Regions from separate parts of the Bacillus sp. JZ39 genome, predicted to be linked through region 2. Evidence: riboswitches for the same ligand, from Rfam matches in the RefSeq annotation. Region 2 holds a riboswitch; the other holds the start of a gene.
What was found. Region 2 has a riboswitch for lysine ahead of M1D65_RS16510 (amino acid permease). Riboswitches for the same ligand answer to the same signal wherever they lie in the genome.
Positions count from the first base shown of each region.

Region 1 (12,580 bases), 510 kb from region 2:
AAAAACGTGCGGAAGAAGAGCTTTCTGAGACAGAATCAATCAGAAAAGAAGCGGAAAAACTGCATAAAGAGCTGCAGCAGCAAATCATCGAGCTTAACAGCAAAAAAGACAAAATGCTTGAAGAGGCAGAACAGCAGGCTGCTGAAAAAGTAAAAGCGGCAATGAAAGAAGCCGAGGACATTATTCATGAATTGCGCTCCATAAAAGAAGAACACAAATCCTTCAAGGATCACGAGCTGATTAACGCGAAGAAACGGTTAGAAGGCGCTATGCCGGCTTTTGAAAAGTCCAAGAAACCGGAAAAGCCGAAAGCGCAAAAACGCGACTTTAAGCCTGGCGACGAGGTGAAAGTCCTCACTTTCGGGCAAAAAGGAACATTGCTCGAAAAAACAGGCGGCAATGAATGGAATGTTCAAATCGGTATTTTAAAGATGAAAGTAAAAGAAAAAGATCTGGAGTTTATCAAATCAGCTCCGGAGCAAAAAAAAGAAAAAATCATTACAGCGGTCAAGGGAAAGGACTATCACGTATCGCTTGAACTTGATCTCCGCGGCGAACGCTATGAAAATGCCCTCAGCCGGGTTGAAAAATACTTGGATGATGCGGTGTTAGCCGGATATCCAAGAGTGTCAATCATCCACGGAAAAGGAACCGGCGCTTTAAGAAAAGGCGTACAGGATCTTCTGAAAAACCACCGCAGCGTCAAAAGTTCCCGTTTCGGTGAAGCAGGTGAGGGAGGATCAGGCGTTACGGTTGTTGAACTAAAATAAAAGGGAGTATGGCCATGAGTGATTTTTGGGAAAACGAGCTTGTGGAAATCGCGGCATATTACAGTGTCGCGGTTCTCTGCCTCGTCCTCTTTTTGACTGTGTTTGAGCTGGTGACGGCTTATAAAAACTGGGAAGAGATTCAAAAAGGAAATCTTGCGGTGGCAATGGCGACCGGCGGAAAAATTTTGGGAATCGCAAACGTATTTCAGCATTCCATCTCCCAGCATAATTCGCTGCTGCAAATGATCGGCTGGGGCGTTTACGGGTTTGTTATGCTTCTGATCAGCTACTTTATTTTTGAGTTTTTGACTCCGCGGTTTAAAATTGATCAGGAAATCGAGAATGATAACCGGGCTGTCGGCTTTATTTCATTTGTCATTTCTGTCGGGCTTTCATTTGTAGTGGCAGCCGGAATATAAGGGGACGGAGAATAGATGGAAAAGCTTGCGAAAATACTGCTCGCCGCAGCGGGAATCTTTTTGTTAATTGGTCTTATATATCTGTTCATATTATGAGAAAAAGAAAGATTTACCTTTCTTTTTCTTTTTTTTGCCGTCCATCTGCTATAATGATAAGGTGGATCTCTAAAATCGAAAGGGGAGGTTTTATGCAGTCTCAAAAGCCGTGGCTTGCCGAGTATCCCAACGATATCCCGCATGAGCTTCCGTTGCCGAATAAAACCCTGCAATCCATCCTGACAGACTCCGCCGCACGATTCCCTGATAAAACCGCAATATCGTTTTATGGAAAAAAACTCACCTTTCATGACATTCTGACGGATGCTCTTAAACTTGCAGCTTTTTTGCAGTGCAATGGCCTGCAAAAAGGAGACAGAGTGGCTGTTATGCTGCCCAATTGCCCGCAAACAGTGATTTCTTATTATGGCGTCTTGTTTGCCGGTGGCATCGTGGTGCAGACGAATCCGCTTTATACCGAGCATGAGCTTGAATACCAGCTTAGAGATGCTCAGGTAAGTGTAATCATCACCTTAGATTTGCTTTTTCCGAAGGCAATAAAAATGAAAACGTTATCAATAATCGACCAGATTTTGATAACCAGCGTAAAAGACTATTTGCCTTTTCCGAAGAATATTCTTTACCCGCTGACGCAAAAACAAAAAGTGCATATCGACTTTGACAAAACAGCTAACATTCACACGTTTGCTTCCAGTATGAAGCAGGAAAAAACTGAACTCCTGACAATCCCGAAGATCGATCCTGAGCATGATATCGCTGTCCTCCAGTATACCGGAGGAACAACCGGAGCTCCAAAAGGGGTTATGCTCACGCACCAAAATATTTTGGCAAATACTGAAATGTGCGCCGCTTGGATGTATGACGTGAAAGAAGGCGCTGAAAAAGTGCTGGGCATCGTCCCGTTTTTTCATGTCTACGGACTGACGGCAGTCATGAACTATTCGATTAAACTAGGCTTCGAAATGATTCTTCTTCCTAAGTTTGATCCGCTCGAAACACTTAAAATCATCGACAAACACAAACCGACGCTCTTTCCTGGCGCACCGACAATTTACATTGGCCTTTTGCATCACCCCGAATTGCAGCATTATGATCTGTCATCCATTAAAAGCTGTCTTAGCGGATCAGCCGCGCTTCCCGTGGAGGTAAAGCAGAAATTTGAAAAGGTGACTGGCGGAAAGCTTGTGGAAGGCTATGGTTTGTCTGAGGCATCCCCAGTGACGCACGCCAATTTTATATGGGGAAAAAACAAGCCGGGCAGTATCGGCTGTCCTTGGCCGAGTACGGACGCTGCGATCTATTCTGAAGAGACGGGTGAGCTTGCCGCTCCGTATGAGCATGGAGAAATCATTGTAAAAGGTCCGCAAGTCATGAAAGGATACTGGAATAAACCAGAGGAAACCGCCGCAGTGCTGAGAGATGGCTGGCTGTTCACCGGGGACATGGGCTATATGGATGAAGAAGGCTTTTTCTATATTGCTGACAGGAAGAAGGATATCATCATTGCCGGTGGTTACAATATTTACCCGCGTGAGGTAGAAGAAGCGCTTTATGAACATGAAGCCATCCAGGAAATTGTTGTCGCAGGCGTTCCCGATTCCTACAGGGGAGAAACAGTAAAAGCATTTGTCGTATTAAAGAAAGGCGCAAAAGCCGATGCAGAAGAACTGGACGATTTTGCGAGATCACGTCTAGCTCCCTATAAGGTGCCCAAAGCCTATGAGTTCAGAAAAGAGCTGCCGAAAACGGCGGTGGGAAAAATTTTAAGAAGGCGTTTACTTGATGAGGAAACCGAAAATCATCATATCAAATAAAAAAAGAGAACGTCCATGAATAAACTTGACAAACCTGAAAATCCTTCTTATCATAAAATTATGAATGAATAGTCATTCATTTCTATAGGAAGGAACGATGAACATTGAAGCAAAAACGGCCAAAGTATATGCAGATTATTGATGCAGCAGTAGAAGTCATTGCAGAAAACGGCTACCACCAGTCACAGGTATCCAAAATTGCCAAACAAGCCGGAGTAGCGGACGGCACCATCTATCTCTATTTTAAAAACAAAGAAGATATTTTAATTTCTCTTTTCAAAGAAAAAATGGGTCAATTTATTGAGCGGATGGAAGAGGACATTAAAGAAAAAGCAACAGCGAAAGAGAAATTGGCGCTTGTGATTTCAAAGCATTTTTCCCTTTTAGCGGGTGACCATAATCTCGCAATTGTCACGCAGCTTGAGCTCCGCCAATCCAACTTGGAGCTGCGCCAAAAAATCAACGAAATATTAAAAGGCTACTTAAATATTTTGGATGGCATTTTGACGGAAGGCATACAATCAGGCGAATTAAAAGAAGGCCTCGACGTCCGCCTCGCCCGGCAGATGATTTTTGGAACGATTGACGAAACCGTGACAACATGGGTGATGAATGACCAAAAGTACGATCTTGCTGCGCTTTCAGACAGCGTTTTAGAATTATTGGTGTCCGGAATTCATCATAAGTAAAGGAGTTCTGTCCTATGAATGCAATATCACTGGCAGTTGATCAATTTGTGGCAGTTTTGACGATTCACAATCCGCCGGCAAATGCGCTTTCCAGCCGGATATTAGAAGAGCTGTCTTCCTGTCTTGATCAATGTGAGACAGATGCAGGCGTTCGAAGCATTATCATTCACGGCGAGGGAAGATTTTTCTCAGCCGGCGCTGATATTAAAGAATTTACATCGCTTAAAGGCAATGAGGATTCCTCATTGCTCGCTGAGCGCGGCCAGCAGTTAATGGAGAGAATCGAAAGCTTTCCAAAACCGATTATCGCAGCGATTCACGGCGCTGCTCTCGGAGGCGGGCTGGAGCTTGCGATGGCCTGTCATATCAGAATCGCAACAGAAGATGCTAAGCTGGGGCTCCCGGAGCTTAATCTCGGTATCATTCCAGGTTTTGCGGGGACACAGCGCCTTCCGAGATATGTCGGTACAGCCAAAGCATTAGAGCTCATCGGATCAGGAGAACCGATATCCGGAAAAGAAGCGCTTGATCTCGGACTTGTCTCAATTGGAGCGAAAGATGAGGCAGAAGTGATTGAAAAAGCAAAAGCACTTGCCGCTAAGTTTGCAGAGAAAAGCCCGCAAACGCTGGCATCTTTGCTTGAGCTTCTTTATTCCAACAAGGTTTATTCCTATGAAGGCAGCTTAAAGCTTGAAGCAAAGCGATTTGGGGAAGCATTTGAGTCAGAGGACGCCAAGGAAGGCATCCAGGCATTTCTCGAAAAAAGAAAGCCTCAGTTCAAAGGCGAATAAAAGGGGATATGATCATGAATCTATTTGTACTGATGAAACGGACGTTTGACACAGAAGAAAAAATCGTCATTGAAACAGGAAAGATTCAGGATGACGGAGCGGAATGGATCATTAATCCATATGATGAGTACGCGATAGAAGAAGCCATCCAGCTGAAGGAAAAGCATGGCGGCACGATCACCGCCGTCACGGTCGGCGGTGAAGAAGCGGAGAAAGAATTGCGTACGGCGCTTGCCATGGGTTGTGACCAAGCTGTTTTAATCAACATAGAAGATGATCTTGAAGAACCCGACCAATATTCCATTTCTCAAGTTTTATACCACTATATGAAGGATCAGGAGTTTGATTTGATTCTCGGCGGAAATGTTGCCATTGACGGAGGATCAGGACAAGTGGCGCCTCGGCTTGCCGAGCTACTGGACATTCCGTGTATCACTACGATCACCAAACTCGAAATCAACGGCACTGATGCAGAAGCAGAAAGGGACGTCGAAGGGGATGTTGAAAAAATCAAAACGACGCTCCCATTGCTTGTCACAGCTCAGCAGGGCTTAAACGAGCCGCGCTATCCATCGCTTCCGGGAATTATGAAGGCTAAGAAAAAGCCGCTTGAAGAGCTTGAACTTGATGATCTTGACCTGGACGAAGAGGATGCTGAACCAAAGCTGAAAACCATTGAACGTTTTCTGCCGCCGAAAAAAGAAGCCGGGAAGCTTCTCCAAGGTGAGCCTGCTGAACAGGCAAAAGAGCTTGTTTCATTGCTCCGCAGCGAAGCTAAAGTCATTTAAAGCTTGGACATTCAAAGAAACAGGGGGATGTTAGAATGGGAAAAAAAGTGATCGTGCTTGGAGAAATACGCGATGGGGAATTGCGGAATGTCACCTTTGAAGCAATAGCTGCAGGAAGAACCATTTCAGGAGATGGGGAAGTCATCGGTGTTCTCATCGGTGAAAATGTACAAAGCATTGCACAAGAGCTTATTCATTACGGAGCAGATAAAGTTCTTACCGCTGAGGACCCGAAGCTGAAAACATACACGGCAGACGGGTACAGCCAGGTCATGAGAGGTGTTATCGAGCAAGAAAATCCTGATTCAGTCATCTTCGGGCATACGGCAATGGGCAAGGATCTTTCACCGAAGCTTGCTGCCCGGCTGCAAACAGGCTTAATTTCTGATGCTATAGATGTAAGCGTTACCGGAGGAAATGTTGTGTTCACACGGCCGATTTACTCGGGGAAAGCTTTTGAACGTGTCATTTCAACCGATCCGATGATCTTTGCAACAATTCGCCCCAATAACATTCAAGCTTCAGAAAAAGACACCAGCAGGTCGGGGAGCATCGAAAGCATTGATGTTTCTCTTACTGACCTCCGCACTGTTATCCAAGAGGTCGTCAAAAAAACGGCGGACGGTGTTGATCTCTCCGAAGCGAAAATTATCGTTGCGGGCGGCCGAGGAGTCAAAAGCATGGAAGGATTTCAGCCGCTGCAGGAGCTTGCAGAGGTGCTAGGGGCCGCAGTCGGGGCTTCTCGCGGGGCATGTGACGCTGATTATTGCGATTATGCTCTCCAAATCGGGCAGACCGGGAAAGTCGTCACTCCGGATTTGTACATTGCATGCGGCATTTCCGGCGCCATCCAGCATTTGGCCGGCATGTCAAACAGCAAGGTGATCGTCGCCATCAATAAAGACCCCGAAGCCGATATCTTTAAAATAGCGGATTACGGCATCGTCGGTGATTTATTTGAAGTTGTCCCGTTATTAACTGAGGAATTCAAACAATTGAATATACACTCATAAAGGAAATCCCGGACTTTAAAAGTTCGGGATTTTTTCATATTTATAAATACATACGTACAAATATAAAAACAATAGAAAATGTCGTTGACATGTACGAACATATATAATATGGTTACTTTAAAAGCGCTTACATTCATGCTGACTCCTCAGGCAAAGACAGATCACATATTTGACTGTGGTGCTTTTCATATCCGTATGAAAGGAATGATCAGAGGCATGTCTGAACATCAAGCAGTGATTCAAACAGATATCGTAAAAGGAACCATTAACAAAAATATATACGGTCATTTTGCCGAGCATTTAGGAAGAGGGATTTATGAGGGGATCTGGGTCGGAACGGACTCAGACATCCCCAATATCAACGGGATACGAAAGGACGTGCTGGAGGCGCTCAAACAGCTGCACATTCCTGTCCTCAGGTGGCCGGGCGGGTGTTTTGCGGACGAATACCATTGGGCAAACGGTGTCGGTGACCGTAAGACAATGCTGAACACTCACTGGGGCGGTACAATTGAATCAAATGAATTCGGAACGCATGAATTTATGATGCTTTGCGAGCTGCTTGAATGCGAGCCATATATTTGCGGCAATGTCGGAAGCGGAACCGTTCAGGAAATGGCGGAGTGGATTGAGTATATGACATTTGAAGAAGGCACGCCGATGTCAGACTGGAGAAAGCAAAATGGAAGAGAAGAACCTTGGAAGCTGAAATATTTCGGCGTGGGCAATGAAAACTGGGGCTGCGGCGGCAACATGCATCCCGAATACTACGCAGATCTGTACCGGCGTTTTCAGACTTATGTCCGCAATTACAGCGGGAATGACATTTATAAAATTGCAGGCGGCGCAAATGTGGATGATTTTAATTGGACGGACATGCTTATGAAAAAAGCCGCTGGCCTGATGGACGGGTTGAGTCTTCATTATTACACGATTCCGGGGGATTTCTGGAAGGGCAAAGGATCAGCCACAGAATTCACGGAAGATGAATGGTTTATTACGATGAAAAAAGCCAAATACATCGATGAATTGATTCAAAAACACGGCACGATTATGGACCGGTACGATCCGGAGCAGCGGGTCGGGCTGATTATTGATGAATGGGGCACGTGGTTTGATCCCGAGCCAGGCACGAATCCCGGTTTCTTATATCAGCAAAACACCATTCGTGATGCACTGGTGGCGGCTTCTCATTTCCACATTTTCCATCAGCATTGCCGCCGGGTGCAAATGGCCAACATCGCCCAAACAGTAAATGTTCTTCAAGCGATGATTTTGACTGAGGGAGAGCGGATGCTTTTGACACCGACGTACCATGTATTCAATATGTTTAAGGTGCACCAGGACGCTTCTCTTTTAGCCACAGAGACAATGTCTGCCGACTATGAATGGAACGGTGAAACGCTTCCGCAAATCAGCATTTCAGCATCGAAACAAGCTGAAGGCGATATCAATATCACAATTTGCAACATCGATCACCAAAACAAAGCGGAGGCGGAAATCGAGCTGAGAGGCCTACACAAGGCAGCGGACCATTCCGGAGTCATTCTTACGGCAGAAAAAATGAATGCGCATAACACGTTTGACGATCCTCATCATGTCAAACCGGAATCCTTCAGGCAATACACGCTCAGCAAAAACAAACTGAAAGTAAAACTCCCGCCAATGTCAGTCGTCTTACTTACGCTGCGTGCTGATTCTTAATCACGCAAGAGCGCCGGAGCTTCATGCCGGCGCTCTTTTTCAGGTTTTGAAACAGCTCCGGCAGGGCATGGTAAAGTACATGACAGTGAAGAGGAGATGTGATCTTATGCTTCGTACCATTTTAATGATTATTGGGGCAATTGTAGTGATCGGGGCCATTATCAGATTTGTGTTTTAAAAAAAGAGCATATCCCATTCAACCATATAAAAATGAGTAAACCGGCTGTGATCAGGAAAAAATAATTTGTAAGCATTAAAATAGCGTGAACGAATGGGAGATGCTATACTAAAAATCATCATTTCACATTGGAGGAATTCAATAATGGCTATCGTAAAAGCAACTGATCAATCTTTCTCAGCTGAAACAAGCGAAGGCGTCGTACTGGCAGACTTCTGGGCTCCTTGGTGCGGACCTTGTAAAATGATTGCACCTGTTCTTGAAGAATTGGATCAAGAAATGGGAGACAAACTGAAAATCGTAAAAATCGATGTAGACGAAAACCAAGAAACTGCCGGAAAATACGGCGTTATGAGCATCCCGACTCTTCTTGTGTTAAAAGACGGCGAAGTAGTTGAAACTTCAGTCGGCTTCAAACCAAAAGAAGCGCTTCAAGAGCTTGTAAACAAACATCTTTAATTTTCCGCTGCTTACATGCCAGAGCGATTCCGATTGAGGGATCGCTTTTTTTATTCGCCAATTGTGAACCATAGAGAAAAACAAACGTTCGTGTTAAACTGGAAATAAAGGATTAAACATAAGGAAGGGTAACATATGAACAAACAACTGAAAGAAAAACTCGCCCTCCTTCCTGATCAACCGGGTTGTTATCTCATGAAGGACCGGCAGCAGACTGTGATCTACGTAGGGAAAGCAAAAGTGCTGAAAAACAGAGTGCGCTCCTACTTCACCGGTTCTCACGACGCGAAAACCCAAAGGCTTGTGACGGAAATCGAGGATTTTGAATATATCGTGACGTCCTCCAATCTTGAAGCGCTTATTTTAGAAATGAATCTGATCAAAAAGCATGATCCGAAATACAACGTCATGCTCAAAGACGACAAAACCTATCCTTTCATAAAACTCACCCATGAACGCCACCCAAGGCTGATTGTCACCCGCAATGTCAAAAAAGACAAAGGGCGCTATTTCGGGCCGTATCCGAATGTACAGGCAGCAAGGGAAACAAAAAAACTGCTCGACCGTCTGTATCCTCTCAGAAAATGCTCCAAGCTCCCGGACAGAGTGTGCCTTTACTATCATCTGGGCCAATGCCTCGCTCCGTGTGTAAAGGATATTTCCGAAGAGACGAACAGAGAGCTGGTTGAAAGCATTACACGTTTCTTAAGGGGCGGCTATAATGAGGTCAAAAAAGAGCTTGAAGAGAAAATGCATGAAGCTGCTGAGAATCTTGAGTTTGAACGAGCAAAAGAGCTTCGTGACCAAATTGCCCATATTGAATCAACGATGGAAAAACAAAAAATGACGATGAACGATCTAGTCGACCGTGATGTATTCGCGTACGCGTACGATAAGGGCTGGATGTGCGTGCAGGTCTTTTTCATCCGCCAAGGAAAGCTCATTGAACGCGATGTCAGCATGTTCCCGCTTTATCAGGAAGCAGATGAAGAGTTCCTCACGTTCATCGGGCAGTTCTATTCAAAAAACAACCACTTCCTTCCGAAGGAGATTTTAGTTCCGGACAGCGTAGATCAATCCATGATCGAGCAGCTGCTGGAAACAAACGTTCACCAGCCGAAGAAAGGCCCGAAAAAAGAACTGCTCATGCTTGCCCATAAAAATGCGAAAATCGCATTGAAAGAAAAATTCTCTTTAATCGAACGCGACGAGGAGCGTTCAATCGGGGCTGTGCAGAAACTAGGTGAGGCATTAAATATTTATACGCCGCACAGAATTGAAGCGTTTGATAACTCAAACATACAGGGGACAAACCCGGTTTCCGCGATGATTGTGTTTATCGACGGCAAACCATACAAAAAGGAATACCGCAAATATAAAATCAAAACCGTTACAGGGCCGGATGATTACGGTTCTATGAGAGAGGTTGTCAGAAGACGCTATACGAGAGTGCTTCGTGAGAATCTGCCGCTGCCCGATCTGATTATCATTGACGGAGGAAAAGGGCAGATCAACGCAGCAAGGGATGTCATTGAAAATGAACTCGGCTTGGATATCCCGATCGCCGGTTTAGCGAAAGATGAAAAACACAGAACCTCAAATTTACTGATCGGTGAGCCGCTGGAGGTGGTGTATCTGGAACGAAACAGCCAGGAATTTTACCTCCTGCAGCGCATCCAGGACGAGGTGCACCGTTTTGCAATCAGTTTTCACAGGCAAATCCGCGGAAAAAGCGCGTTTCAATCCGTTTTGGACGACATCCCGGGTATCGGAGAGAAAAGAAAGAAAATGCTGTTAAAGCATTTCGGTTCCGTTAAAAAAATGAAGGAAGCAAGCCTTGAGGACATCAAAAAAGCCGGTGTTCCCGCAGCGGCGGCTCAGCTCCTTTACGACAAATTGCAAAAATAATGTTGTCCTTTTAAATAAGATCTGATAAAATGTGAACTAATTTCATAGTTAGATCGTGTTATATGGTGAAGATAGAGGTGCGAACTTCAAGAGTATGCCTTTGGAGAAAGATGGATTCTGTGAAAAAGGCTGAAAGGGGAGCGTCGCCGAAGCAAATAAAACCCCATCGGTATTATTTGCTGGCCGTGCATTGAATAAATGTAAGGCTGTCAAGAAATCATTTTCTTGGAGGGCTATCTCGTTGTTCATAATCATTTATGATGATTAATTGATAAGCAATGAGAGTATTCCTCTCATTGCTTTTTTTATTGTGGACAAAGCGCTCTTTCTCCTCACCCGCACGAACCAAAATGTAAAGGGTGGTAATACATGGGTCTTATTGTACAAAAATTCGGAGGCACTTCCGTCGGCTCAGTCGAAAAAATTCAAAATGCGGCAAACCGCGCAATTGCAGAAAAACAGAAAGGCCATCAAGTCGTTGTCGTCGTTTCAGCAATGGGAAAATCCACTGACGAATTGGTCAGCCTTGCAAAAGCTATTTCTGACCAGCCCAGCAAACGCGAAATGGATATGCTGCTGGCGACAGGCGAGCAGGTCACGATTTCACTCCTTTCAATGGCATTGCAGGAAAAAGGCTATGACGCTGTGTCTTATACTGGCTGGCAGGCGGGAATCCGTACAGAGGCCATTCACGGAAACGCCAGAATTACAGATATCGACACATCGGTTTTAGCAGACCAGCTCGAAAAGGGAAAAATTGTCATTGTCGCAGGATTCCAAGGCATGACAGAGGATTGTGAAATTACGACATTGGGCCGGGGCGGTTCAGATACAACAGCAGTTGCTTTGGCTGCCGCTTTAAAAGCTGATAAATGTGACATATACACAGACGTGCCAGGCGTGTTTACAACCGATCCGCGCTATGTGAAATCAGCGAGAAAACTTGCGGGCATCTCATACGATGAAATGCTTGAGCTTGCCAATTTAGGCGCCGGTGTTCTTCATCCGAGAGCAGTTGAGTTCGCGAAAAATTACCAAGTGCCGTTAGAAGTGCGTTCAAGTACAGAAACCGAAGCGGGAACATTAATTGAGGAGGAATCATCCATGGAACAGAATTTAATTGTCAGAGGCATTGCATTTGAAGATCAAATCACAAGAGTAACCATTTACGGGCTGACTAGCGGCCTGACAACTTTGTCTACTATTTTTACGACACTTGCCAAAAGAAACATAAATGTGGATATCATTATCCAAACGCAGGCCGAGGACAAGACTGGAATTTCCTTCTCTGTCAAAACAGAAGATGCAGACCAAACCGTTGCAGTGCTTGAAGAGTATAAAGACGCGCTGGAATTTGAGAAAATCGAGACAGAAAGCAAATTGGCTAAAGTATCCATTGTTGGATCCGGCATGGTCTCAAATCCTGGTGTAGCGGCTGAAATGTTTGCTGTACTGGCGCAAAAAAATATTTTAATCAAAATGGTCAGCACATCTGAAATCAAAGTGTCAACAGTCGTAAGCGAAAATGACATGGTGAAAGCAGTCGAGTCGCTTCACGATGCATTTGAGCTTTCAAAACACCCTTCAGCTGTGTAATGACAATCAAAAAGGCGGGACTATGCAGTCACCGCCTTTTTGATTACACTGGGTCTTTCATATCCCATTTCACAGTCAGAACCACTTTATCGGCTCTCTTTTTCACTTGTTCATATGATTCGGCAATCTGATCATTCATCAATTGAATTTGTTCAGCGATAAAACCAGCCTCCAGCTGAAAGCATGGTTCTTTCTGATGTTTAAGCCGGTTGGAAATGATCGGCCCTTCAAGTTCAAATTCAAGCTCCTGTTTTTTAGCGCTTACGTTGGTGAGGGTTCCCCAGCCCGCTTCTTCAAAGAAGGCCGGAAACTCCTCCCATGATTCAAGAGGAAACTTACGGGCGAGATGTTTTCCTGCCCAATACATCATGGAAGAGTAATCTTGGCCAAGCAT
Region 1 is NZ_CP096389.1:2,687,130-2,699,709, reverse strand. Features, by position in the region: gene M1D65_RS13905 (endonuclease MutS2) at 1-770, shown strand, start outside; gene M1D65_RS13900 (DUF350 domain-containing protein) at 785-1,189, shown strand; gene lcfA (long-chain-fatty-acid--CoA ligase LcfA) at 1,378-3,060, shown strand; gene fadR (fatty acid metabolism transcriptional regulator FadR) at 3,165-3,749, shown strand; gene M1D65_RS13885 (enoyl-CoA hydratase) at 3,764-4,540, shown strand; gene etfB (electron transfer flavoprotein subunit beta) at 4,555-5,328, shown strand; gene etfA (electron transfer flavoprotein subunit alpha) at 5,364-6,341, shown strand; gene abfB (alpha-L-arabinofuranosidase AbfB) at 6,558-8,045, shown strand; gene trxA (thioredoxin) at 8,368-8,682, shown strand; gene uvrC (excinuclease ABC subunit UvrC) at 8,818-10,590, shown strand; lysine riboswitch at 10,655-10,834, shown strand; gene M1D65_RS13855 (aspartate kinase) at 10,960-12,186, shown strand; gene M1D65_RS13850 (YslB family protein) at 12,230-12,580, opposite strand, start outside.
Region 1: linked by a shared signal. The riboswitch ahead of M1D65_RS13855 (aspartate kinase) and the one ahead of M1D65_RS16510 (amino acid permease) in region 2 are both predicted to bind lysine.

Region 2 (12,580 bases):
TAAAGTACTTGCTGGCCGCAGCAGCAGTGGTGTTGACCTATTTTGCTGTCATCTATATATTGTTTTCTTTAGCGGGAACGAGCTACCGCTCAGCAGCTCATGTCCTGCTTTTTGCCGTGGTATTCCTTGTTCTAGGATTATGCTTTGAACCATTTGAAAGGCTGATGATACATAGCTTTACATTTTTCAAGACAGGAAAACGTCTATTCATTCTCCTTGCCGGCATCGTACAGCTGCTGTTTTTGTGGATGACTGCTCATACAACAGACCAATTGATCAGCGACATCTGGCTGTCCACCACAGAAGAAATGATTGTCGCAGCCGTTTTTTTGATTTTAGACAAATGCAACTCGGCCCTTCCCAGCTAAAAAAAAAAAAACGCATTCCAATTGGATGCGTTCTTTTTATTCATAGCGAAGCGCGTCTACAGGCTGAAGCTTCGAAGCCTTGATAGACGGAAGCAAGCCGAAGATAATGCCGACTGCCATTGAAAAGATGAGTGCTCCGACAACAGCTGGAATGGAGACGATAAAAGGCATCGGAAAAATGACCGTCAGCAGCTTGGCGATGCCGAAGCCCGCCAGCACACCGAGTATTCCGCCAATGCTTGTCAGCACAACAGCCTCGGTTAAAAATTGAAATAAAATCACACGCCGCTTAGCACCGAGCGCTTTCTTAATTCCGATTTCCCTCGTGCGCTCCGTTACGGAAACGAGCATAATATTCATGACGCCGATACCGCCCACCAAAAGTGAAATACTGGCGATTCCGCCAAGCAGCAATGCAAATGACTGATTAAAGGACTCCACTTCCTGCGCGATCTCCTGAAGATCCATTACACTGTACTCTGCTTTTTCCAGCTCAGCTTCTGACAGTCCCTGATTTAAAAGATCTGCAGCCATTACACCCGCTTCTTGGATATGCTCAGAAGAATCAGCCTGCACGGCAATCTGCGTTGGCGCGTCAAACCCTTCAATAAGCGGCCACACTTTTTTCGGCACGTACAAAACCGGGTTCGCGTAGTCGCCTTCAAACATGCTTTCCTGTTGATTTTTTTCTTTAAAAACACCGACGACCTTAAACGGCACACCATTCATCTCAATGCTTTTATGCAGAGCTTCTCCGTCCGGAAACAGTTCATCTCTGACAGCTTCATTGATCATCACCACTTGGTGTGTGCTGTTTAAATCATTTTCCGTCAGCTTTCTTCCTTCGGTTATTCGGATTGGAAACATGTCGAAGTAATCATCGTCCACTCCATACACTTGGGGATACGAAACGTTTGTTAAATGAAAAACGCTCGCGCCTTCTGACAAGTAATATAAGGATAATCCTTTGACCATCGGGTCTGATTTGATCGCCTTTACTGTTTCTTCCGCTACAGGCGGCGCGGACGCATACGACACCTGAGGGCCGCCGCTCTCCTCTTCTCCGTCAGACGGCTGGTAGACAACATTGATGGCGTTGTTTCCCATGCCGATCATACTTTGCTTTAATTGCTCACTTTGGCCCTTCAGCATTGAAACAATCGCGATGATTGCCGCTATGCCGATAATCACGCCGAGCATTGTCAGAATGGATCTTAATTTATGAGAGAAAATGGACTGAAAGGAGATTCGAATATGTTCAAGCATGGCTGATATCCCCTCTCTCATCTAATACCAGCTCTCCGTCTCTGATAAAAACGGTTCTGTCAGCTTTTTTGGCGACGTCCGGGTCGTGGGTTATCATAATAATGGTCTTGCCTTCCCGATGCAGTTCAGAAAACAGTGACAAAATTTGTTCACTTGATTTGGTATCAAGGGCCCCGGTCGGTTCATCAGCTAAAATAAACCGCGGCTGATTGACAAGGGCCCTCGCTATCGCCACCCGCTGCTTTTGGCCGCCGGACAGCTTAGGCGGTTTGTAGGAGACCCTGTCTTTTAATCCGACCTTTTCCAGCGCTTCATATGCCCGTTGCCTTCTCTCTTTTTTCTTCACTTTATTGTAGATCATCGGCAGTTCGACATTTTGCAGCGCGGTGAGACGCGGCAGCAAATGGAAAGTTTGAAACACAAACCCGATTGATTCATTGCGAATTTCGGCTAAAGCCCCGTCTTTCCCTTTCAATATATCGATCTGGTCAAGCGTATAGGTTCCTGAGGTTGGCCTGTCCAAACAGCCGATAATATTCATTAACGTTGACTTTCCAGAACCCGAAGGCCCCATAATAGCTAAAAACTCCCCCGCCTGAACAGTCAGATTGATATGTTTCAAGATTGGAACTTCTTCTTTTCCCAGCTTGTACGACTTCGAAATATTATTCAGTGTCAGCATTGACTGTAACCTGCTTTCCTTCCTTGACCGCGGGATCAGGATAGATCACATAATCTTCCGGCGTCAGGCCGCTCTTAATTTTCACCATGTCATTTTCATCAGTCTCTCCGATTTCAACAGGCTGCTTAACCGCTTTGTGATTCTCATCAGCTTTCCACACATACGGTTCGCCGTCATCCTGAATGACCATGTCGGACGGCAGCTTGATCGTATCCGCATCAGCATTATCACTCATCACTTCGATGTTGACATGATAGCCGACTTCAAGACCTTTATGGCTGTCTAATAAAATGGTGAAAGGATAGTTAGAGGACTGGGGGTTCATTTCTTCATCAGCAAAGCTTTCTGATTCTTCACCCTCGCCTGCTCCCGCTGGAAGCTTGCCGATCGAGGTGACCTTTCCTTTCCACTCGCCCTCACCGCCTGTTTTCAGCGTGACCCTGACTTTGCTGCCTTTTTTGATCGTGTCCATTAACAGCTCATTGATTTGGCTTTTGACCAGATATTTGCCTGTCGAAACAATCTGGATATACGGGCCTGTTGCCTGGTCACCTGTTGCACCGTCAGCGATATCCTGATTGACGCTTTGAACGATTCCGTCATGCTTGCTTGTAATGACATTGGAACCTTTGTTTTTCGTCAGGCCAGCCAGTTCTTTTTGATGCTGCTTCAGTTCAAGCTGGCTTGTTTTCAAATCGAAATTGTCCTGATTAAGTTCATCTTGAAGCTGGGTTTTCTCTTCTTTTCCTGCCGTTTTCAGCTTCTTTTCCGTTTCCGTTATTGATTTTTGCAAACGGTTGATTTGCAGATTTGTCATTTCAATTTGCAAATTGGCTTGCTCCACTTCATCAGAATGATCCTCGCCCTCATACTCAAAAAGCTTATCGCCCTTTTTAACCTGATCGCCTTCTTTGACGTATGTTTTTTTAATGCTGCCTTTTTCTGAATCTATGTATACTTTCTGCTGTTTCTCAGGTTCAACCTTTCCAGAAAACGTTTGGCCTGATTCTGAATCTCCTCCCATGTATACCGCGACCGATTCAGCATAGGGCTCCGATGATACGGCAACTTGGTTCATGTGAGTAAAAAAGTAAAAACCGCCAGCGCCGATCCCAGCCAATACAAGCACACCGGCACATATCGCACCGCCAATAAGCCATTTTTTCTTCTTGGACACAACGATCTCCTCTTTCTGTAAACTATGTAATATTTTCGAAACATTCTAACCAATATTATCTATTAATTCAAAAAGACTTGCAATCCTTTTATTGAAATGACGGCATCAAATAGAAAAATTGTATTTTCAAAGCCGAATAAAAAAAATCCCGGCTTCAAACCGGGATTTTTTCATACAGTAACTAGCTCTTTTTCATTTTTAATCAAGTCATAGGTCAAGCATACAGGTTTATTTGTACGGGGATCAGTCACGATTTCGGCATCAATCTGAAATACCTGCTTCAAAATGTCCGGTGTCATGACCTCCAGTGCAGTTCCTTCCTTGATGACCGTGCCTTTTTTGAGCGCGATCATATAATGAGAAAAACGAGCTGCATGGTTAAGATCATGAATGACCATTAAAATCGTCCGCCCTTGCTCTTTGTTGAGTCTGTCAAGCAGCTGCAGAATTTCAAGCTGATGTGCAAGATCAAGATACGTTGTAGGTTCATCCAGCAGAAGCAGTTCCGTACCTTGCGCAAGCGCCATGGCAATCCACACGCGTTGACGCTGTCCGCCTGACAATGCCTCAATCGGCCGTTCAGCATATTCAGCCATGCCTGTTTCTTCAAGCGCCCATTTTATAATCCGGCGGTCTTCGTCATTTAATCTGCCGAATCCTGATTGATGCGGAAACCTGCCGTACGACACCAATTCGTGCACTGTTAGGCCGCTCGGCGCTTCAGGTGTCTGTGGAAGAATCGCCATATCTTTCGCAATGTCCTTTGTAGACATTTTATGAATCGCTTTGCCGTTTAAATAGACGGCACCTGCATGTGAACGCATAATTCTGGACATTGTTTTTAAAATCGTTGATTTCCCGCAGCCGTTCGGGCCAATTAAGGTGGTAATTTTCCCTTTAGGAATCGATATATTTAAATCCTCTACAATCACCCTGTCGCCATAACCGATTCCAAGCTGTTCCGTTGATAATGAATTCATATTCGGCCCCCTCCTCTAATTCGCTTTCATCAATAAATAAATAAAGTAAGGCGCACCTAGCACGGAAATGACAAGTCCGACCGGAATTTCTGATGGTGCCAATACATTTCTCGCCAGCGTATCAGCAAGCAAAAACAGGAATGAGCCGATGAAGGCGGAGACCGGTATCAGCGTCTGGTGACGTGGACCGGTCAGCCTTCTAGCCACATGCGGCGCGATCAATCCGAGAAACGCAATGCCCCCCGCAACTGCCACGCATGAAGCGGCAAGAGTGACCGCTGCCAGAAGAAGAATCCGTCTTTCCTTTTCAACAGCGGTGCCCAGTCCGGTCGCCAATTGGTCTCCGAGCTGCATAATGTTCAAATAGCGTGCCTTATATAAAGTAAACAGAAGCAAGATCACAATCCAAGGGAGAATCGCCCAGATCATATTCCAGTTCGCCCCCCATATTGAGCCGGATATCCAAACCGCGGCTTGCATAAAATCATGAGGGTCCATCTTGAGCTGAAAAATCAGCAACAGGGCGTTGAATCCGGCATTCACCCCTATGCCGACTAAAATCAGCCGAATCGGTGTCACGCCTTTTTTCCATGCCAGAATATAAATGAGAAACGCAGCGAGGATTGCTCCTGCCAAAGCACTGAACGGCAGCATAAATGTTCCGAAAAAGCTGAGATCTGAAGCTGACCCTTGAAAAAAGTATATAAAAAGCACTACAGCAAGTGAACCGCCGGCGTTAATTCCGAGAATACCAGGCTCGGCAAGTTCATTTTGAGACACGCTTTGCAAAATGGCTCCAGCTACGGAGATCCCTGCTCCAACAAGCAAAGAAAGGATGATCCTGGGCAGCCTGAACTCAAATAAGACAAGTTCATCACGCGCCGTTCCTTGGCCGAAAAAGACCTGAAGCGTTTTAAGCGGTGCAATTTTGATAACGCCCAAATTGAGACTGATAAAAAAGACCACCACGATAAGCAAAAAGGTCACAGCCATTACAACGAGCGGTTTGTTTGTTTTTGTTTTCATTACAGCCCTTTCCTTTCACGACGTGCCAAATAAAAGAAAAAGGGAACGCCGATAAGAGAAGTCAGCGCGCCGACAGGCGTTTCAAAGGGCGCATTTACGAGTCTGGCCGCTATGTCAGCAAAAACAAGCAAAACAGCACCGAGCACCGCCGAGCAAGGAATGATCCACCGATAATCCACACCGACCAAAAAACGGGTAATATGCGGAATGATCAGCCCGATAAATGCAATGGTGCCGGCAATGGAAACCGCAGCTCCGGTCAGAATTACTACAATAAGCATGCCAACCAGTTTCACCGCTGATGTATATTGTCCAAGCCCTTTTGCCAGATCGTCACCGAGACTTAACACTGTAACAGACCGGGCGATGAAAAACGCGAGCGTTAAACCGACAGTCCCTGCAATAAGCAAAAGCTGGACCCCCGGCCATTTCACACCCGCTACCCCGCCTGCGTACCAAAAGCTGATATCCTGAGCGACATCAAAGCGGATTGCAATGGCAGTTGAAATGCCGGTAAAGAAATAAGTAACTGCCGTACCCGCCAGAGCAAGCTTTACAGGCGTAAGTCCGCCCCTTGAAAACATGCCGATGCCCATTACCGTCGATGCCCCCAGCCCCGCTCCCGCAAAGGACCATAGCACAAGCCCCATTGCAGAAAGCCCGGGAAAAAAGGCAAACGCAATCGAAACCGCAAACGCAGAGCCTGATGTCACACCCATAATCGAAGGCTCTGCCAATGGGTTTCTCGTCATCCCCTGCATGATTGCTCCCGACACTGCCAACAATGCGCCTACAAGCGCGGCAGCCGCCGTTCTCGGCAGCCGAAGATCATGTATAATTTGATGAGATGTCTTTGTCGGCTGATAATGAAAAATGGCGTCCCATACAGTGCGCAAATGAATATCCGCTGCACCGAGGGATATGGATAAAAATGCGCCAAGGCAAAGCAGGCATAGACCTGCAATAAGGACGATGACCGCGCCATATGTCCTTGACGTCCATTGGATTTCTTCTGATGCAGTCTGTATATTTTTATGTTGACTCAACTGCCGTACTTCCTTTCTGTTACTGATAATGATTATCAATTGCTGTTTCAGTATATCACTTTTTTCAGCTGATTTAATAGAGTGTTTTGAACAAAAATGAAAATGCATTTGCAAAAATATCGTGTCAACCGGCACTTGCAGTGGTATAATCACAGATGATAATGATTCTCTTTTTCATCTATCTTTTAGAAAGAAGGTATGAGATATGACCCATATATACAAGAAACTCGGAGCCGCGTTTTTTGCCCTGTTATTGATTGCAGCGCTGGCAGCCTGCGGGAATAACTCAGAAAGCAAAGGTTCTGCCTCTGATTCAAAAGGCGCAGAAACCTTTACATACAAGGCTGAAAACGGAAATGTAAAAATCCCGAAGCATCCTAAACGGGTGGTTGTCATGGCAGACGGCTATTACGGCTACTTCAAAACACTCGGCATCAACGTTGTCGGTGCGCCTGAGAATGTATTTAAAAACCCTTACTACAAAGGAAAAACCGATGGCGTTGAAAACATCGGAGACGGCACTTCGGTTGAAAAGGTCATTGATTTGAACCCTGATCTGATTATCGTCTGGACAACACAGGGCGCTGATATTAAAAAGCTTGAAAAAATTGCGCCGACTGTCGCAGTAAAATACGATAAGCTCGACAACATCGAACAACTGAAAGAATTTGCAAAAATGACGGGAACTGAAGATAAAGCTGAAAAATGGCTGGCCAAGTGGGATAAAAAAGTTGCGGCCGCTAAAACAAAAATCAAAAAAGCGGTCGGTGACAAAACCATTTCCATTATGCAAACGAACGGAAAAGACATTTACGTATTCGGTAAAGACTTTGGAAGAGGCGGAAGCATCATTTACAAAGACCTCGGCCTGCAGGCGACCAAGCTGACAAAAGAAAAAGCCATTGACCAGGGGCCTGGATATACAAGTATTTCATTAGAGAAGCTCCCTGACTTCGCCGGAGATTATATTTTCGCAGGCCCATGGCAATCTGGCGGTGACGATGGCGGGGTATTTGACAGCTCCATTTGGAAAAACCTTAGCGCCGTTAAAAATGGGCATATCTACAAGATGGATCCGATCGGTTTCTATTTCTCTGACCCGATTTCATTAGAAGGACAACTGAAGTTTATTACCGAAAGCTTGACTAAATAAACAAAAGAGCCGCCTGCCCGCGGCTGTCTCATTTATAAGGATCGTTCAATTTGATCGGATATTTTCTTGCCAAATCACAGGAAGTTGCATATTGGATTGCCCCTTAATTTTTTGAATCCAGCTTTCCTGTCAACTATGTTAACGATCAGTAGAAATTCGTTTTTTATAAAAAAAGACACCTGAGCAAATCAGGTGTCTTTTCATTATGCATGTTTTTCTTTCTGGAACTTTTTACTCACAAATGGATAAACGATTAAGCCGACAAAGAATAAACCGATGCCGAGGATAAATGTCGTTAAATCTGCTGTGCCTGTTACGATAACAAACACGGAGTATGCACACGCCAGTATCGCGATCAATCCGTCTCTTACACGGGAGCCTTTCAGCTGGTCATACGTTTCACCTTTGATGACTACCTTCAAGCTGTAGATTGCAGATACTAGATACGGAATTAAATATGCGAGTGTAGCCGCTGTCGTTAAAAATGTAAATGCGTCACTTATTGTCCGGGAAATAACCGAGAAAATGAAGACCTGTGACATGACGTTTGTAATAATGAGTGCAATGACCGGACTTCCCTTTTTATTCGTTTTTGCAAAAAATGCCGGGAAATCTCCCGCTTTAGCTGCTTGGTATGGCACCTCAGAGCCAAGCAAAATCCAGCCGAGCATCGTTCCGAATAAACAAAGGATAGCCAAAAGCGCCATAATCACGCTTCCCGCGTTTCCAACAATCGCATAGAGTACATCAACAAATGGTTTTTCAGAGCCGACAAGCTTATCATGCGGCAGAACACCCATCGTAATTAAAGTCACAATAATATATATGCTCAAGGCAATCAGCAAGCCGGTAATTGTCGCACGTTTCACATCACGCTGAGAGCGCGCACGGCCGGACAGGATCACCGCGGATTCAATTCCGACAAACGCCCACAGTGTAGAAATCGCGGCGTTATGAACCTGGCCGCCAATTCCAATGCTTGTGCCGTTTTCTCCTTGAACCGGGAAATAAAAATGACCGAATAATGTCGTTTGAAACACAAATAAACCAGCAACGATAAAGAAGACAAAACCTAATACTTTAGAAAGCGTTGTGACAAAGTTTAATTTACTTGCGCCGTTAATGCTGGCAACAAGAATCGCGTGCGTTCCCCATAACAAGATCGTACATACGGCAAACGTCAGTAATTGGCCGAGTGTCACCTCTTGCCCGCCGATCGAAAACATCTCACGTTTATCAACCAAGATCGGGAAGAACGAAGTCAAGTAACCGGCGAGACTTGTGATGATCGCCACGTTACTGATCCAGCTCGCCACCCAGTAGCCCCACACCATTGTGAAACCGGCAGCGTTGCCTTTTTTCGGGTCAGAAAACAGCGCTCTTGCATAACTTTGCGGTCCCGCTGTCAGTTCAGGCTTGCGAATGGACAAGTGTCCGAACACAAGTGCAATCATCAGCACGCCGGCACCTGTCAAAAGCCAGGCGGACGTAGCTCCAAACGGACTCGCAATTGAAGCAAGCGAGCTCGGCAAGGAGAAAATTCCTGATCCAACCATATTTCCAACGACAAACGCCGTTAATAACCAAAAACCCCATTTTTTTGTCTGTTCCATTCCAGTACCTCCATGATTCTTTGTACGGACCAGACCCCGAGATCATATAAACGCAAAAAAAGCCTGAACAAAAGTCCATGCTTAAAGAAACACACACCCTTGATCTCCGGATAGCCCTCCGCGAAAAAGCACGCGGCAGTCCTGCACTTATTCAGATACAGTCCCAGCATAGAGAAGGATCGGCTTTCTCCACACTTCGGCGCTGATGCCTTTTACACATGTTTAACAGCTCCTGTCAGCCTGGCATGTGTGACTTATCATCCGCGCAACCTCTACCTCACTGAGAAAGAGTGAGGATTTAATTATTCAGTTACTCCCAGAAGGTTATCAAAGAAAGGATGATCTGTCAAAGGGAACAGATGGAAAATACGGATAGAGCCAAGCTCTATCCGCATGTGGTTATCGATTATTTTTCTTTTTTTGCACAGCTTCTTGAAGCGGATCATCTTTTAGAGCTGAACCAGCATCTTCAAGAGCTCCTTGGATTACGTTTTTTTCTTTTTCGGAACGTTTTCCTTTATCTTTATTAAAGAAACCCATTCGTATCACCTCTTTTAAAAAATAGGTACATGTTTAAGATACCTCTTTCCTGAAAAATTATGCGGGATATTTTTTATCGTCCAAAGTCCTGTTGATCAAACATACATTCTCTTGATATATTTGTAATTCAGAGATTTTTTGCAAAAGATAAAAGGAGAAGCGGCAAATGACAGGAAAAACACACATCATGGGAGGCATCGCTTCTTGTACGGCAGCGGCTTATTATTATGGATTTGATCCAGTGCTTATGGCTGCATCAGGCGCGGTTGGAGCATTAATACCCGATATCTGCCACACACAAAGCAAAATCGGGAGAAAATTTCCTATTTTATCGAAAGTGGTCAGCTCCGTTTTTGGCCATCGTACATTTACACACAGCTTGCTGTTTATGCTCATCATGTTTTTTATCACTTCTACATACATTCCAGATAAAAACATATCAGCCGGCCTGATGATCGGAATGGCGAGCCACTTGATTCTTGACGCTTGGACGGTGAACGGAATCAAATTATTATTCCCTTCAACGATCCGCGTTCGGCTTCCATTATATATGAAGACAGGCAGTTTTTCTGAGCAGCTCGTGCTAGCCGGCCTGACCCTTGCTTCATGTTACTACTTTTATATGCTGTTTCATGGGCGCATGTTTTAAACACATGAGTGCTGAGACTTGTCTGAACCGGCTGTTTTTAGTAGGTTTTACTTAAGAAGCATTTCATGCAGATGATCAAGAAAACGTGAGGAGTCATATTGATGAAAGGAACCTTTTTTCACAATCAGCGGTTTTTATGTTTTTCGATCTTATTTATGTGGATCAAAACGTATGTGATATATAAACTCGGCTTTGATTTGCAAATCGATACTCTGTTGGAGGAGCTAATGCTGCTGGTCAACCCGCTCAGCTTTATTCTTCCTTTATTCGGGATCGGCCTGCTTCTGAAAGGAAACAAGCAGCGGGCTTTTTTGCTGATTGCCAATTTGGTTCTGACTGTTATCTTGATCTCTAATACGATTTTTTACGGCTTTTATATCGATTTTATTACCATTCCGGTTTTATTTCAGGCGAGCAACATGAGCGATATGGGAAGCAGTGTAAAAGAATTGTTCCATCCTCTGTTTATCGCCCTGTTTGTGGATTTGGTTTGTCTGCTGCTGTTCGCCAGAAAAACCAAACACCCACAGACAAAAGCCGCTCCCCGCACGATCAAACGGTACTATGCAGCTTCCTGCGGCATGCTTTTATGCACACTGGCACTTGCAGAAGTACAGCAGCCGAAGCTTTTGGCACATTCTTTTGACCGGGAAATGCTAGTCAAAAGCATCGGTCTGTTTCAGTTCCATATTTACGATACAATTTCTCAGACTGTTAATATCAGCGCGAAAGCTTTTGCCGATGAAGACAGTATAACTGCCATTAAAAACTACACAGAGGCTGATTACAGCAAGCCTGATCAAAGCAAATTCGGTCTTGCAAAGGGGCGCAATGTCATCTTTGTAACACTTGAATCGACCCAAAGCTTTGTTCTGAATGAAAAAGTAAATGGAAAAGAAATTACCCCATTTATGAATGATCTCATTAAAAAAAGCTATTCCTTTGATCATTTCTATCAGCAAACAGAACAAGGCAAAACATCAGATTCAGAATTTATCGTCGCTAACTCACTGTATCCTTCCCTTAGCGGCGCCGTCTTTTTCACGAAAAGCGACCATCAATTTCATACGATGTATAAATCGCTGAAGCAGCACGATTATTATTCAGCCGTCTTTCATGCTAACCATAAAACATTTTGGAACAGAGATGTCATGTACGATACATTTGGCATTGACCGCTTTTTTGATGTTGATGATTTTCATGTCACTCCCGGGACATCGACAAGCTGGGGCTTAAAAGACAAAGAATTTTTAGAGCAGTCCGCCGAAAAGCTGAAAAGCCTGCCGCAGCCGTTCTACAGCAGTTTTATCACGTTAACGAATCATTTTCCGTTTGAGATTGATGAAAAGGATCAGCTGATAGATGAATTCGACTCAAGCAGTGATCTGTTAAACCGCTATGTGACCACGGTTCGCTATGAGGATGAGGCATTGAAGCATTTTATCAAAAAACTGAAGGACGAAGGCTTATACGAAAATTCGATGATCGTATTTATGGGAGATCATTACGGCATTTCTGAAGCCCATAACGAGGCAATGGCTGAGTTTTTAGGGAAAGACGAAATCACACCATATGACAACGTTCAGCTCCAGCGGGTGCCGTTTATCATACATATCCCGGGAATCACCGATCAAAAGCCGGAAACCATCCCTGATGCCGGGGGACAGGTCGACGTCAGGCCGACGCTGATGCATTTGCTCGGCGTTGAGACAAAAGGCGATATCCAATTCGGCAATGATTTACTGTCCAGCGACCGCACCCCATTCGCCGTTCTGCGAAACGGCAGCTTTATTACGAACGATTATATATACACAAAGAACACGTGCTATAGCCAAAAAACAGGTAAAGTGCTGGAAGATCAGGATGCGTGCCTCCATTACAAGGAGAAAGCAAACGAAGAACTTTCTCTCTCTGATAAAATTTTAAATGGTGACCTGCTCAGGTTTTCCGAATAAAAAAATCCCTCTATCAAGAGGGATTTTTTACGTTTCCAACATCACCTTGCCAGTCAGCTTCGTTTCATAGCCGTTTAAATGAGACAAATTCGCCTTGTATTCCTCAGAATTCAAAATCTCCTTCA
Region 2 is NZ_CP096389.1:3,196,829-3,209,408, forward strand. Features, by position in the region: gene rsiO (acid stress-sensitive anti sigma factor RsiO) at 1-368, shown strand, start outside; gene M1D65_RS16475 (ABC transporter permease) at 405-1,634, opposite strand; gene M1D65_RS16480 (ABC transporter ATP-binding protein) at 1,627-2,316, opposite strand; gene M1D65_RS16485 (efflux RND transporter periplasmic adaptor subunit) at 2,300-3,493, opposite strand; gene M1D65_RS16490 (ABC transporter ATP-binding protein) at 3,664-4,473, opposite strand; gene M1D65_RS16495 (FecCD family ABC transporter permease) at 4,489-5,499, opposite strand; gene M1D65_RS16500 (FecCD family ABC transporter permease) at 5,499-6,545, opposite strand; gene M1D65_RS16505 (iron-hydroxamate ABC transporter substrate-binding protein) at 6,751-7,698, shown strand; gene M1D65_RS16510 (amino acid permease) at 7,902-9,311, opposite strand; lysine riboswitch at 9,415-9,594, opposite strand; gene sspJ (small acid-soluble spore protein SspJ) at 9,711-9,851, opposite strand; gene M1D65_RS16520 (metal-dependent hydrolase) at 10,018-10,500, shown strand; gene M1D65_RS16525 (LTA synthase family protein) at 10,602-12,455, shown strand; gene M1D65_RS16530 (substrate-binding domain-containing protein) at 12,483-12,580, opposite strand, start outside.